Regions from separate parts of the Prauserella sp. PE36 genome, predicted to be linked through region 2. Evidence: riboswitches for the same ligand, from Rfam matches in the RefSeq annotation. Region 2 holds a riboswitch; the other holds the start of a gene.
The links. A riboswitch is a leader RNA that binds a small molecule or an ion and turns the genes downstream of it on or off. The one in region 2 is predicted to bind cobalamin.
Positions count from the first base shown of each region.

Region 1: another riboswitch for cobalamin. It lies ahead of DI005_RS07800 (CbtB-domain containing protein); the one in region 2 lies ahead of DI005_RS28815 (ribonucleoside-diphosphate reductase subunit alpha).

Region 1 is NZ_QEQT01000042.1:5,528-10,202, reverse strand. It holds gene cobT (nicotinate-nucleotide--dimethylbenzimidazole phosphoribosyltransferase) at 1-408, opposite strand, end outside; gene DI005_RS07815 (bifunctional adenosylcobinamide kinase/adenosylcobinamide-phosphate guanylyltransferase) at 420-1,049, opposite strand; gene DI005_RS07810 (cobalamin biosynthesis protein) at 1,086-2,024, shown strand; gene DI005_RS07805 (CbtA family protein) at 2,159-2,950, opposite strand; gene DI005_RS07800 (CbtB-domain containing protein) at 2,963-3,178, opposite strand; cobalamin riboswitch at 3,215-3,334, opposite strand; gene DI005_RS07795 (Dyp-type peroxidase) at 3,375-4,675, opposite strand, start outside.
Region 2 is NZ_QEQT01000092.1:35,671-40,345, forward strand. It holds gene DI005_RS28815 (ribonucleoside-diphosphate reductase subunit alpha) at 1-1,676, opposite strand, end outside; cobalamin riboswitch at 1,813-2,055, opposite strand; gene DI005_RS28820 (pyridoxamine 5'-phosphate oxidase family protein) at 2,113-2,538, opposite strand; gene DI005_RS28825 (class I SAM-dependent methyltransferase) at 2,753-3,565, opposite strand; gene DI005_RS28830 (FAD-dependent monooxygenase) at 3,572-4,675, opposite strand, start outside.

The DNA of each region.
Region 1 (4,675 bases), on a different contig from region 2:
GCGGACCTTGAACGCGCGGACCTCGGCGGGCACGTCGTCGAGGCCGCCGTCCACGGCGATGTCGAGCACGCGGACGTGTGCGCCCACCTGCCGGGCCAGCACGCTCACGCCGCTGGTTCCGGACAGGAACACCCGCACCATCGCGGCGGTGATCTCGCGTGGATAGGCGGACACGGCGGCCGACGCCGACACTCCGTGGTCGCCCGCGAAGACGACCACGCGCACGTCGTCGAGCGGTCGGGGTGGGACGGCGCCGTGCGCGGCGCACAGCCAGGCAGCGAGGTCCTCGACCCTGCCCAGCGCGCCGAGCGGCTTCACGAGGCCGTCGATGCGCTCGCGGGCGAGCCGCCGCGCGCTCTCGTCGAGCGCGGGGATGCGAGGGATCTCGGGGGAACCGGCTGTCGTCACCGTGATGTCTCCTATCTCAGGTCCAGAGCCCGGCCGGCCACCACGAGGCGCACGGTGTCCGAATGCGCCGCGACAGCGGTGTTGAGGGCGCCGAGCACGTCGCGGAAGATCCGGCCGGACACGGTCGGCGGGACGACCCCGCTGCCGACCTCGTTGCTCACTGCCACGACCGGAACCGTGGTGGCCTGCCAGACGTCGACGAAGGTCTGCAGGCGTTCGTCGAGGCGCGCTTCCCAGCCGTCCTCCTGCTGCCAGGCGCCGACCTCGTCCAGCACGCGGCTCACCCACGTGCCGAGGCAGTCGATGAGCACCGGCGATCTCGCCTCCCGGAGGGCGCCGGCGAGGTCGGCGGTCTCCACGGTCCGCCACGACACCGGTCTGCGGGCGCGGTGCGCCGCGACCCGCGCGGCCCACTCGGGGTCGTCATCGCTCGGGGGGAGGCCTGCGGCGACGTAAACGACGTAGGGGTGGCGAGCCATGAGCTGCTCGGCGTGCCGGGACTTGCCCGAGCGGACCCCGCCCAGGATCAACGTCCTGCCGTTGCCCTGGGCGCGGCGCCCGTAGCGGCGCAGCAGCGCGGCTCCGGCCTCGAGCCGCCCGGCCACGGCCTCGGTGAGCCGCCGCCTCGGATCGTTCATCATGGTCGGCATTCTTGCCGACGGGCTAGGGTTCGCGCTGTGCTCCGTTCCCAATGTGTCACCGCTGCCGGGATCGTCGCAGGTTATGCGGCCGACGCCATCTTCGGCGATCCGCGGCGAGGTCATCCCGTGGCGGTGTTCGGCCGGGCCGCCGATGCGCTCGAACAGCGCATGTGGGCAGATTCCCGGCAAAAAGGACTCGTGTACGCGGGGGCGTGCGTCGGTGCCGCGGCCGGCGCCGGGGCGGTGGCGCAAGCACTGACGGCTCGCAGGCCGCTGGCCCGTTTCGCCGTCACGGCCACCGCCACGTGGGCCGTACTGGGCGGGAGAGGGCTGGCCGCGGAGGGCGAGGCGATGGCGGGCCTGCTCGACTCCGGTGACCTGCCGGCGGCCCGTGCGCGCCTGTCGCACCTCTGCGGGCGCGACGCGACGGCGCTCGACGCAGGCGGGCTGGCGCGGGCGGCGACCGAGTCGATAGCGGAGAACACGTCCGACGCCGTGGTCGCGCCGCTGGTGTGGGGCGGCCTCGCCGGGTTGCCCGGCCTGCTCGGCTACCGGGCGCTCAACACGCTCGACGCGATGGTGGGGCACCGCTCGCCACGGCACGTCCGCTTCGGCTGGGCGGCGGCACGGGCCGACGACGTTGCCAACCTCGTGCCGGCGCGGCTGAGCGCGGTGGCCGCGGCGGCGGCCGCGCCGCTCGTCGGCGGGCGTCCCGCCCGGGCGTTGCGGGCGTGGCGCCGCGACGCGGCGCGGCACCCGAGTCCCAACGCGGGGCCGGTCGAGGCCGCGTTCGCGGGGGCGCTCGGCGTGCGGCTCGGTGGCACCAACAGCTACGGCGGCAGGAGTGAGAACCGGGGCACGCTCGGCGACGGACGCGCGCCGGGGACCGCTGACCTGCGGCGGTCCGTGCGGCTGTCGCGGCTGGTCGGCCTCGCCGCACTCGGGGCAGCCGCGGCGCTGTCGGCTTGGCGCTGAGCCTTGGGGGTAGGGCGGGCCGGCGTGGGGCAGCCTGCGCGTTGCAGTGAAGGCCACCTTCACTGCGTTGGACGCAGGCATGGTGGCCTTCACTGCGGGCCTCCGAACCGGGTGCCGTCGCTGTCGGCGCGGGCTTATCGCCGGCCTGCTTCCGCGGGCGCCTCGGCGGGCGCCGGGGCGGCGCCAGGCCGCAGCACCCGCTCCGCCAGTGCGCCGAACACCAGCCCCAGCGCGGTCCACAGCACGAGCTGGGTCGCCAGCGAAGCGGTGCGGAACGTCCACAGCGTCGAGCCGGGGAAGCCGTCCGGCACCTCGTCGATCACCGGCATGAGCGCGGCGGCGACGGCCATCACCACCACGTAGGCGCCCATCGCCAGCAGTCCTCCTCGCCACGCGCCGAGCGGCCCCGCGAGCGCGTGGCCCGCACCCACGGCGATGAGCGCGACCGTCAGTGACAGTGCGACGAACGCGAAATACAGGCTCGTGCGGTCGCCGATCGTCCCGCTCTGGCCGACCGCGGGTGGATTCGCCGGGTACTTCAGGAACGGAACCAGCACCACGACCACGAACGCGCCCGCGGCCAGCAGCGCCGACGTCAGGCGTGGCCGGAGAGCGCCCACGCGGCCGTGGAGCACGGCGAACGCGATCGCGAACAGCCCGCCCACCGCGAGCGCGTACGCGCCGACACCCGTGAGCAGACCGATCGTGCTCTGCGTGCCCCGGCTGACGAGTGCCTCCTCGTGGCCGTGGCCGTGCCCGGTGTCGGCGGGTCCACTGTGCTCATGGCCGTGCGCCGACGTTCCGGCCTCCTCGATGGAGATCGAGGCATCCACCGATGGCTCACCGAAGAAGTAGGCGAAACCTGTCGCGAGCACACCGGCGACCAGGCCCGCGAGCAACCCGCGGACCAGCAGGGTCCTCATCATGGCCGCCTGCCGTCAGTGGCAGGGGAAGGCCAGCAGGTGCCTGCCGTCGTGCACGAACTCGTGGATCAAACCGTTGGTGCCGAACAACTCCACGGCACCGGCCTCCGTGCTCACGAAGAACAGCACGAGCAGCGCGAGCACGCCGGCGAAGATCGCCCACGGAACGATCTCCCGCAACGGGATCCGGATGTGAACGGGGCGCGGGGTGGCGACACTCGCCTGCGACATCGGAAACCTCCTCGGGCTACATGCGGCCCTTCGTGGAACGGTTGCGACGGCGGTGGGTCTGACTCCCGGGGCGAACCCGGTCACAGTGGCGCGACCGTGCCGGAATCTCACCGGCTTCCATCCGCCATCGCGCAGCCCACCGAGGCTAAGTTCGGGGGCGCTCCCGTGTCAACGTGATGTGAAAGGCCGCTCAGCCTCACAGGTTTCGCAGGAATGCCAAGGACGGCATGAAGAAGTACTCGCCGCCCTTCATCGTCACCGCCTGTGCCGCGGGGTCCGCGGGCGTCGCTCCGTTCCGTCCCCAGGCCGGTGCGTAGGTGGTCTCCGGGCGGGGTCCCTGTCCGATCACCAGATCGAGCCCGGGTGGTTTGGTGCCTTCCGGCACGCGCGGGAACTCTGTGTTGTTCGCCCAGATCTGCTGCGTGAACTCGAACTGGTCGCCGAGGTCGGAGTTGAACGCCATGAACAGCAGTCCGACACCGCCCGTGGGCCTCGCCCGGATCGGCTCGCCGCCGTTCGGATCGTCGGCCCTTTCGCCATAGGTCTGGCCCCGCCGAGCCATGAGGTGCCTGCGCTCGTCGGCGGGATCCTCGAACCCGCCAGAGCCACGCGGGTTCGTTTTGCGGATATGCGCGTGGAACGGGCACTTCTGGCCCAGGTCGTCGCTGTCGTAGCTGAAGTCGTTGCCGACCGGGCTGTGCGAACCGGGCCCGCTGTTGGACGTCAGCGGCGTGCCGTCCTCGAAGCGGCCGACGAGCATCGCCCCGGCGCGCTCGCGGTCGTCACCGGTCAGGCCGAGCGCGTCGGCGAGGTCGGACTCGGCCTGCTTGAACCTGCGCACGTTCTGCTCCAGCTTGCGGAACACGAAGTAGCTTCCGAAGTGGACCGACGGGTCCGGCGCCGCCGGGTCGGCGACGAGCACCTGCCCGAGCGGCGCCGAGGGGTCCCACTCGTTGACGCCGTCCGTCGTGTGCTTCTCGGCGTCGATGTCCTCGGTGAGGAACAGCGGCTGGCTGCGGCCGTCGACGTAGCCGAAGTGCTCGATGCCCTCGCCGCGTTCGTTCACTCTGGACAGTCCGGTCTCCTCGCCAAGCACGTAGACCGAGTCGGGCACGAGGCGCAGCACCTCGTTGCGTTCGGCCGTCAGCGCCGCGTCGGTGTCCGCCCCCACGAGCACCACCGCGTCGATCCGGTCCCGGTAGGCGACGTCCCAGCTCGACCGGGGCGGATCGGCGAGCTTCTCGCGGGTCAGCGGGTCGCGCATGCCGAGGCGGAACGACGGGTCCGCCGGCGCGGCGGTGATGCCCAGCGCCTCGTAGCCGGTCCGCGACAGCCCCACACCGACGTAGGGCGTGCCGCCGGTGTGCGCGACCTTGAAGGTCTCGACCTCCTCCAGGTGCGCCTTCGCCGACTTCATCAGCCCGGCGAGGGCGCTCAGGAAGCCGCGCGCCTCGCCGGCGTCGTCGAACCGGACAAAGAGGACGGACAGGTGATCGC
Region 2 (4,675 bases):
TGCTGCTGCGGCGAGCGCAGGTTGCACGGATCCTTGAACGTGATCCACGGGTGGCCGGTCTCGAACAGCATCGTCAGCATGCGCCGCCACAGCTCCACCGCGCGCACCCGGCGGAACACCCGGATCTCGCCGCGGTCGGCGGCGGCCTCGTACTCGCGGTAGCGCTCGGCGAACGCGTTGCCGTAGGTGTCGTGCAGGTCGGGAACCTCGTCCGGGGAGAACAGGGTCCACGTCGTGTCGGCCTCGACGCGGCGAAGGAACTCGTCGGGCACCCAGTTGGCGGTGTTCATGTCGTGGGTGCGCCTGCGCTCGTCGCCGGTGTTCTTGCGCAGGTCGAGGAACTCTTCGATGTCGACGTGCCAGGTCTCGAGGTACGCGCACGCGGCGCCCTTGCGCTTGCCGCCCTGGTTCACGGCCACCGCGGTGTCGTTGGCGATCTTCAGAAACGGCACCACACCCTGCGACTGCCCGTTGGTGCCCTTGATGTGCGCGCCGAGCCCGCGCACCGGCGTCCAGTCGTTGCCGAGCCCGCCCGAGTACTTCGCCAGCAGCGCGTTGTTCTGGTAGCCCTGGAAGATCGCGTTCAGGTCGTCGTCCACCGTGGTGAGGAAGCACGACGACAGCTGAGGGCGCGTGGTGCCAGCGTTGAACAGCGTCGGGGTGGACGCCATGAAGTGGAACGTCGAGAGCAGCTCGTAGAACTCCACCGCCCGCGCCTCGCGGTCGTCCTCGCGCAGTGCGAGCCCCATCGCCACGCGCATGAAGAACGCCTGCGGCAGCTCGAACCGCGTGCCGCGCTCGTGCAGGAAGTACCGGTCGTACAACGTCTGCAGGCCCAGGAAGCCGAAGCCGAGGTCTCGCTCGGGACGGATCGCCGCCGCGATGCGGTCGAGGTCGAACGTCCGCAGCTCGGGAGTGAGCAGTTCCAGCTCCACCCCGCGCCGGACGTAGGCGCGGAAGTAGTCGCCGTAGCCGTCCGCCAGCTGCCGATGATCGGCCTGCCTCGGCTCCCCCGCCAGGTGCGTCAGGGCCTCCCCGCGCAGCTTGTCCAGCAGCAGCCGTGCGCTCACATAGGAGTAGTTCGGCTCGTGCTCCACCAGCGTGCGGGCGGCCATGATCAGGGCGAGTGCCAGCTCCTCGGCGCTGATGCCGTCGTAGAGGTTGCGGCGCGTCTCGGCGAGCACCGGCTGCGCCGCGGTGCCCTCCAGCCCGGCGACCGACTCCTCAACGACCTCGGTCACGCGCTGCCAGTCCAGCGGCGAGGCCGTGCCGTCCGCGGCCCGCACCGTCAACCCGCCTTCGTCCCGCCTCGGAACGCGCTGCTCGCGCGCCTTGGCACGTTCCTCCCGGTACAGCACGTACGCGCGGGCGACCCTGTGGTGGCCGCCGCGCATGAGGGCCAGTTCGACGATGTCCTGGATGTGCTCGATGTGCAGCGCCGTCTCAGCACCGGTGTGCCGCAACAGCGACGCCTCCACCTGCCCGGTGAGCTCGGCGACCACGTGGTGGATCCGCGAGGACGCCGCGGCGTCGTCGCCCTCCACCGCCAGGAACGCCTTCGTCAGCGCCACCGAGATCTTGCCCGCGTCGAACGGCGACACGCTCCCGTCCCTGCGGATCACCCGCACTCCGGGCGGCGCTTCGCCGGGTGCGTTCCTCTCGGGCGTTGCCGCCACATTATGGGTCACAGCTCTCTCCTCGCGAGCTCGACAGCCGATGCCGGGGGCGCGCGAGGCGCGACGAGAGCACAGTGATACGGCGACGGTGCCGACCCGTGCGAGCCCTCCCTCGGGGCCCCCGGACACGCGCACCGGCGGTGCGCGTACCGGTGGCAGGTCTTCGGACTCGCGGGCGGGCACGATCTCGCGACCGCGCCGGGCCTACTGGCCGTCGCTTCCCAGGCCCGTCGGCCCAGTGCGCTACCGCGCCGTCCGTCGACGGCACGGTGACGGCGTTCGTTCCCGCTCACCGCTGCGGGGCAGTCCCGGACTCGCACCGGGTTCCCTCTTGCCTCACCCCGCGCGAACGAGGTGAACCACCAGCGGGAGCAACACTACATCTTGTGGTTTGTGAGATCAGGGACCCTAGAAAATGTGGCGTGTTGGAAGTTGATCAGTGGAACCGCACGCGGGTGGGCCGCACCCGGATCACCGACGAGAACTCGGCGAACAGCTCCTGCTCAGTCAGCTGCGCCGCCCGGATCACGTCCTGGTACCTGTCCACGTAGGTGGCCGCCTCGTCCGCGCTGAGCGGCTCGCCGTCGAGCGTGGCGACGCCCTCGAGTGTCAGGACGCTGCCGTCCTCGCTGTCCCGGTCGAGGTCGAGGTGCATGGCGACCTTCGGATTGCCCGCCAGGTTGCCGATCTTCGGGGTGCCGGGCTGGCTCAGCACCAGGAACTCGGCGCCGTCCCACAGGAAGCCGACCGGTGACGCCTGGGGCTGCCCGTCCGAGCGCACGGTCGTGATCCAGATTTCGCGCTCCTCGCGCAGCCGCCGCTCCGCGCGCTCACTCGTCGGCTCGTCAAGGCCAGGAAGCATCGGTTCCTCCTTTTCGTCCGGTACGCACGACCCTAGAAGTTCCACCAATGTCGAGGTCAAGCGTGCGACGAGCGCGGCGAGTCCGATCGCGGTGAAGGCCACCTCCACTGCGTTGAACAGGCACGGCGGCGCGCAGCGCCTCCCCTTGGGCGTTGGAGGGAGACGCGCGGGCGCGGGCGAGGTGGCCTTCACCGCGGTGCTGGGCTGGTACCGCTCACCGCTTGGCCGCGACCGCGACGCCGTACTCCCAGTCGGCGGCCACCGTGCCGTCGGAGGCGACGTTGGCACGGTTGCCGAGGTCGACGAGGTCCGCGCGGAACGTGGCCCGGCCCTGCTCGTCGAGGCGTTGCGCCGCCGCGTACGTCGGGCCGTAGTGGGTGAGGAAGAAATCCGCGAAGAAGTCGGCGCTGGGGAACCGCTGCCGCGCGCTGGCAGTGGTGAAGGTCAGGTCGGTGACCCGCCCGCCCAGCAGCTCCGTCACCGTCTCCTCGGTGCCCCAGCGGGTGGGCGGCAGGGCACCGGGTGGCGGTGGCACGTGACGCGTCACCGTCTTGAGCAGCTCGCCGACGAAGCCGGTGGGTGTCCAGTTGGCGAGCCCGATCCGCCCGCCCGGCCTGCACACCCGCACGAGCTCGTCGGCCGCCTTCTGGTGGTCGGCGGTGAACATCACGCCGATCGCGGAGAGCACGTAGTCGAACGAGTCCTCCGCGAACGGGAGGTCCTCGGCGTCCGCCTCCCGGAAGTCGATCTCGAGATCCTCCGCCTGCGCGCGGCGCTGCGCGGCAGTGACCAGCGCCGGTACGTAGTCGATGCCGGTGACGTCGCAGAAGCGGCGGGCCGCGGTGATCGCGACGTGGCCGGTTCCGGTGGCGACGTCCAGCACCTTCGCACCGGGCCTCGGGTCGACGACCGCGCACAGCGTCTCGGCCAGTGGCACGGTCAGCCAGGCGATCTTGCCGTAGTCGCCGCTGCTCCAGATCTTCTGCTGTTTCGTCTTGATGTCCGCGAACGGGGTCGTGGTGGTCATTTCCGGTCATCCCTTCATCAAGCCGGCCACCGGTGTGGCCGGACGTTCGTCGACTGGCATCGGGTAGGGCGCGAGGACCGGCAGGTATGGCTCGGGGTCTCCGGTCCACGCGAGGCCCCTGATCCGCGCGGCGGAGCGTCTGCCGCTGATTGCACGGAACAACTCGTGCCGCGGCGCGGTCACGCCCGCGGCCGGTTCGCCGTCGCCGAGCACCCAGTGCTCGACGCCGTCGGAGAGCCGCAACGCCGGCAGTCCGAGGCGCGTGATCCGGGCGCGCAGCCAGCCGCGGTACACGGCGAAGCCGAGCCTCGACACCGCCGCGCCCTCGTCCACGGGCTCGCCGAGCGCCTCGCACAGGTCGTCGAGGTGCACCGCGAGGTCGGCGACCGGCGCGGTGAGCAACCACGCGGGTCCACTGGCGACGGGCCCGCTCCCCCGTCGCAGACCGGTGAGGAACCGGCGGGTCGCCTCGTCGAAGTCACCGAGCAGAGAGGCGACGTCCTGACCGGCTCGCCGCTGGACGTGGCTCTCGGTCCAGCGTTCCCGCTCCTCCGCGATCGCGGGGTCCTGCCACGCGTCGGCGGCGGCGGGGAAGTACGCGCCCCGCTCGCTGTCCTCCACCACACCCGTCAGGTGGGCCAGCAGGTCGCGCACCGTCCACTCAGGACAGGCCGGGACCTGCTTCGCGAGCACCCGCGGTTCGGCGCTCTCGACGAGTGTGCGCACGCGGTGTTGGCCGTCCTCGTAGGCCCAGGCGGCCTTCCAGCGGGCGAGCCGCTCGGGCGTGTAGACCTCGGACGGGCGCCGCCGCTTGGTGAACGTGTCCAGGAAGTCCCGGCCGGCCGCGGGATCGGCGGCGAGGCCCGAGTAGTGCGCCGCGGCCCGTGGCGAGCCGAAGCGGGCGAGGTCGAAGGAGAAGTCGTAGTGCTCCCCCGCGCGCTCGTCGCGCCACCGCTCGTACCCGGCGAGGTCACCTCCGCCGGTCAGCTGTCCGGCGATGTGGAACGCCTGCTGCACCGCGTCGCCGATGCCCTGCGCGGTGGTCGGGTGCTTGAAGTGACCGGCGTCGCCGAGCAGCGCCCACCCGGGGCCGGCAGCCTGCCGGTAGTG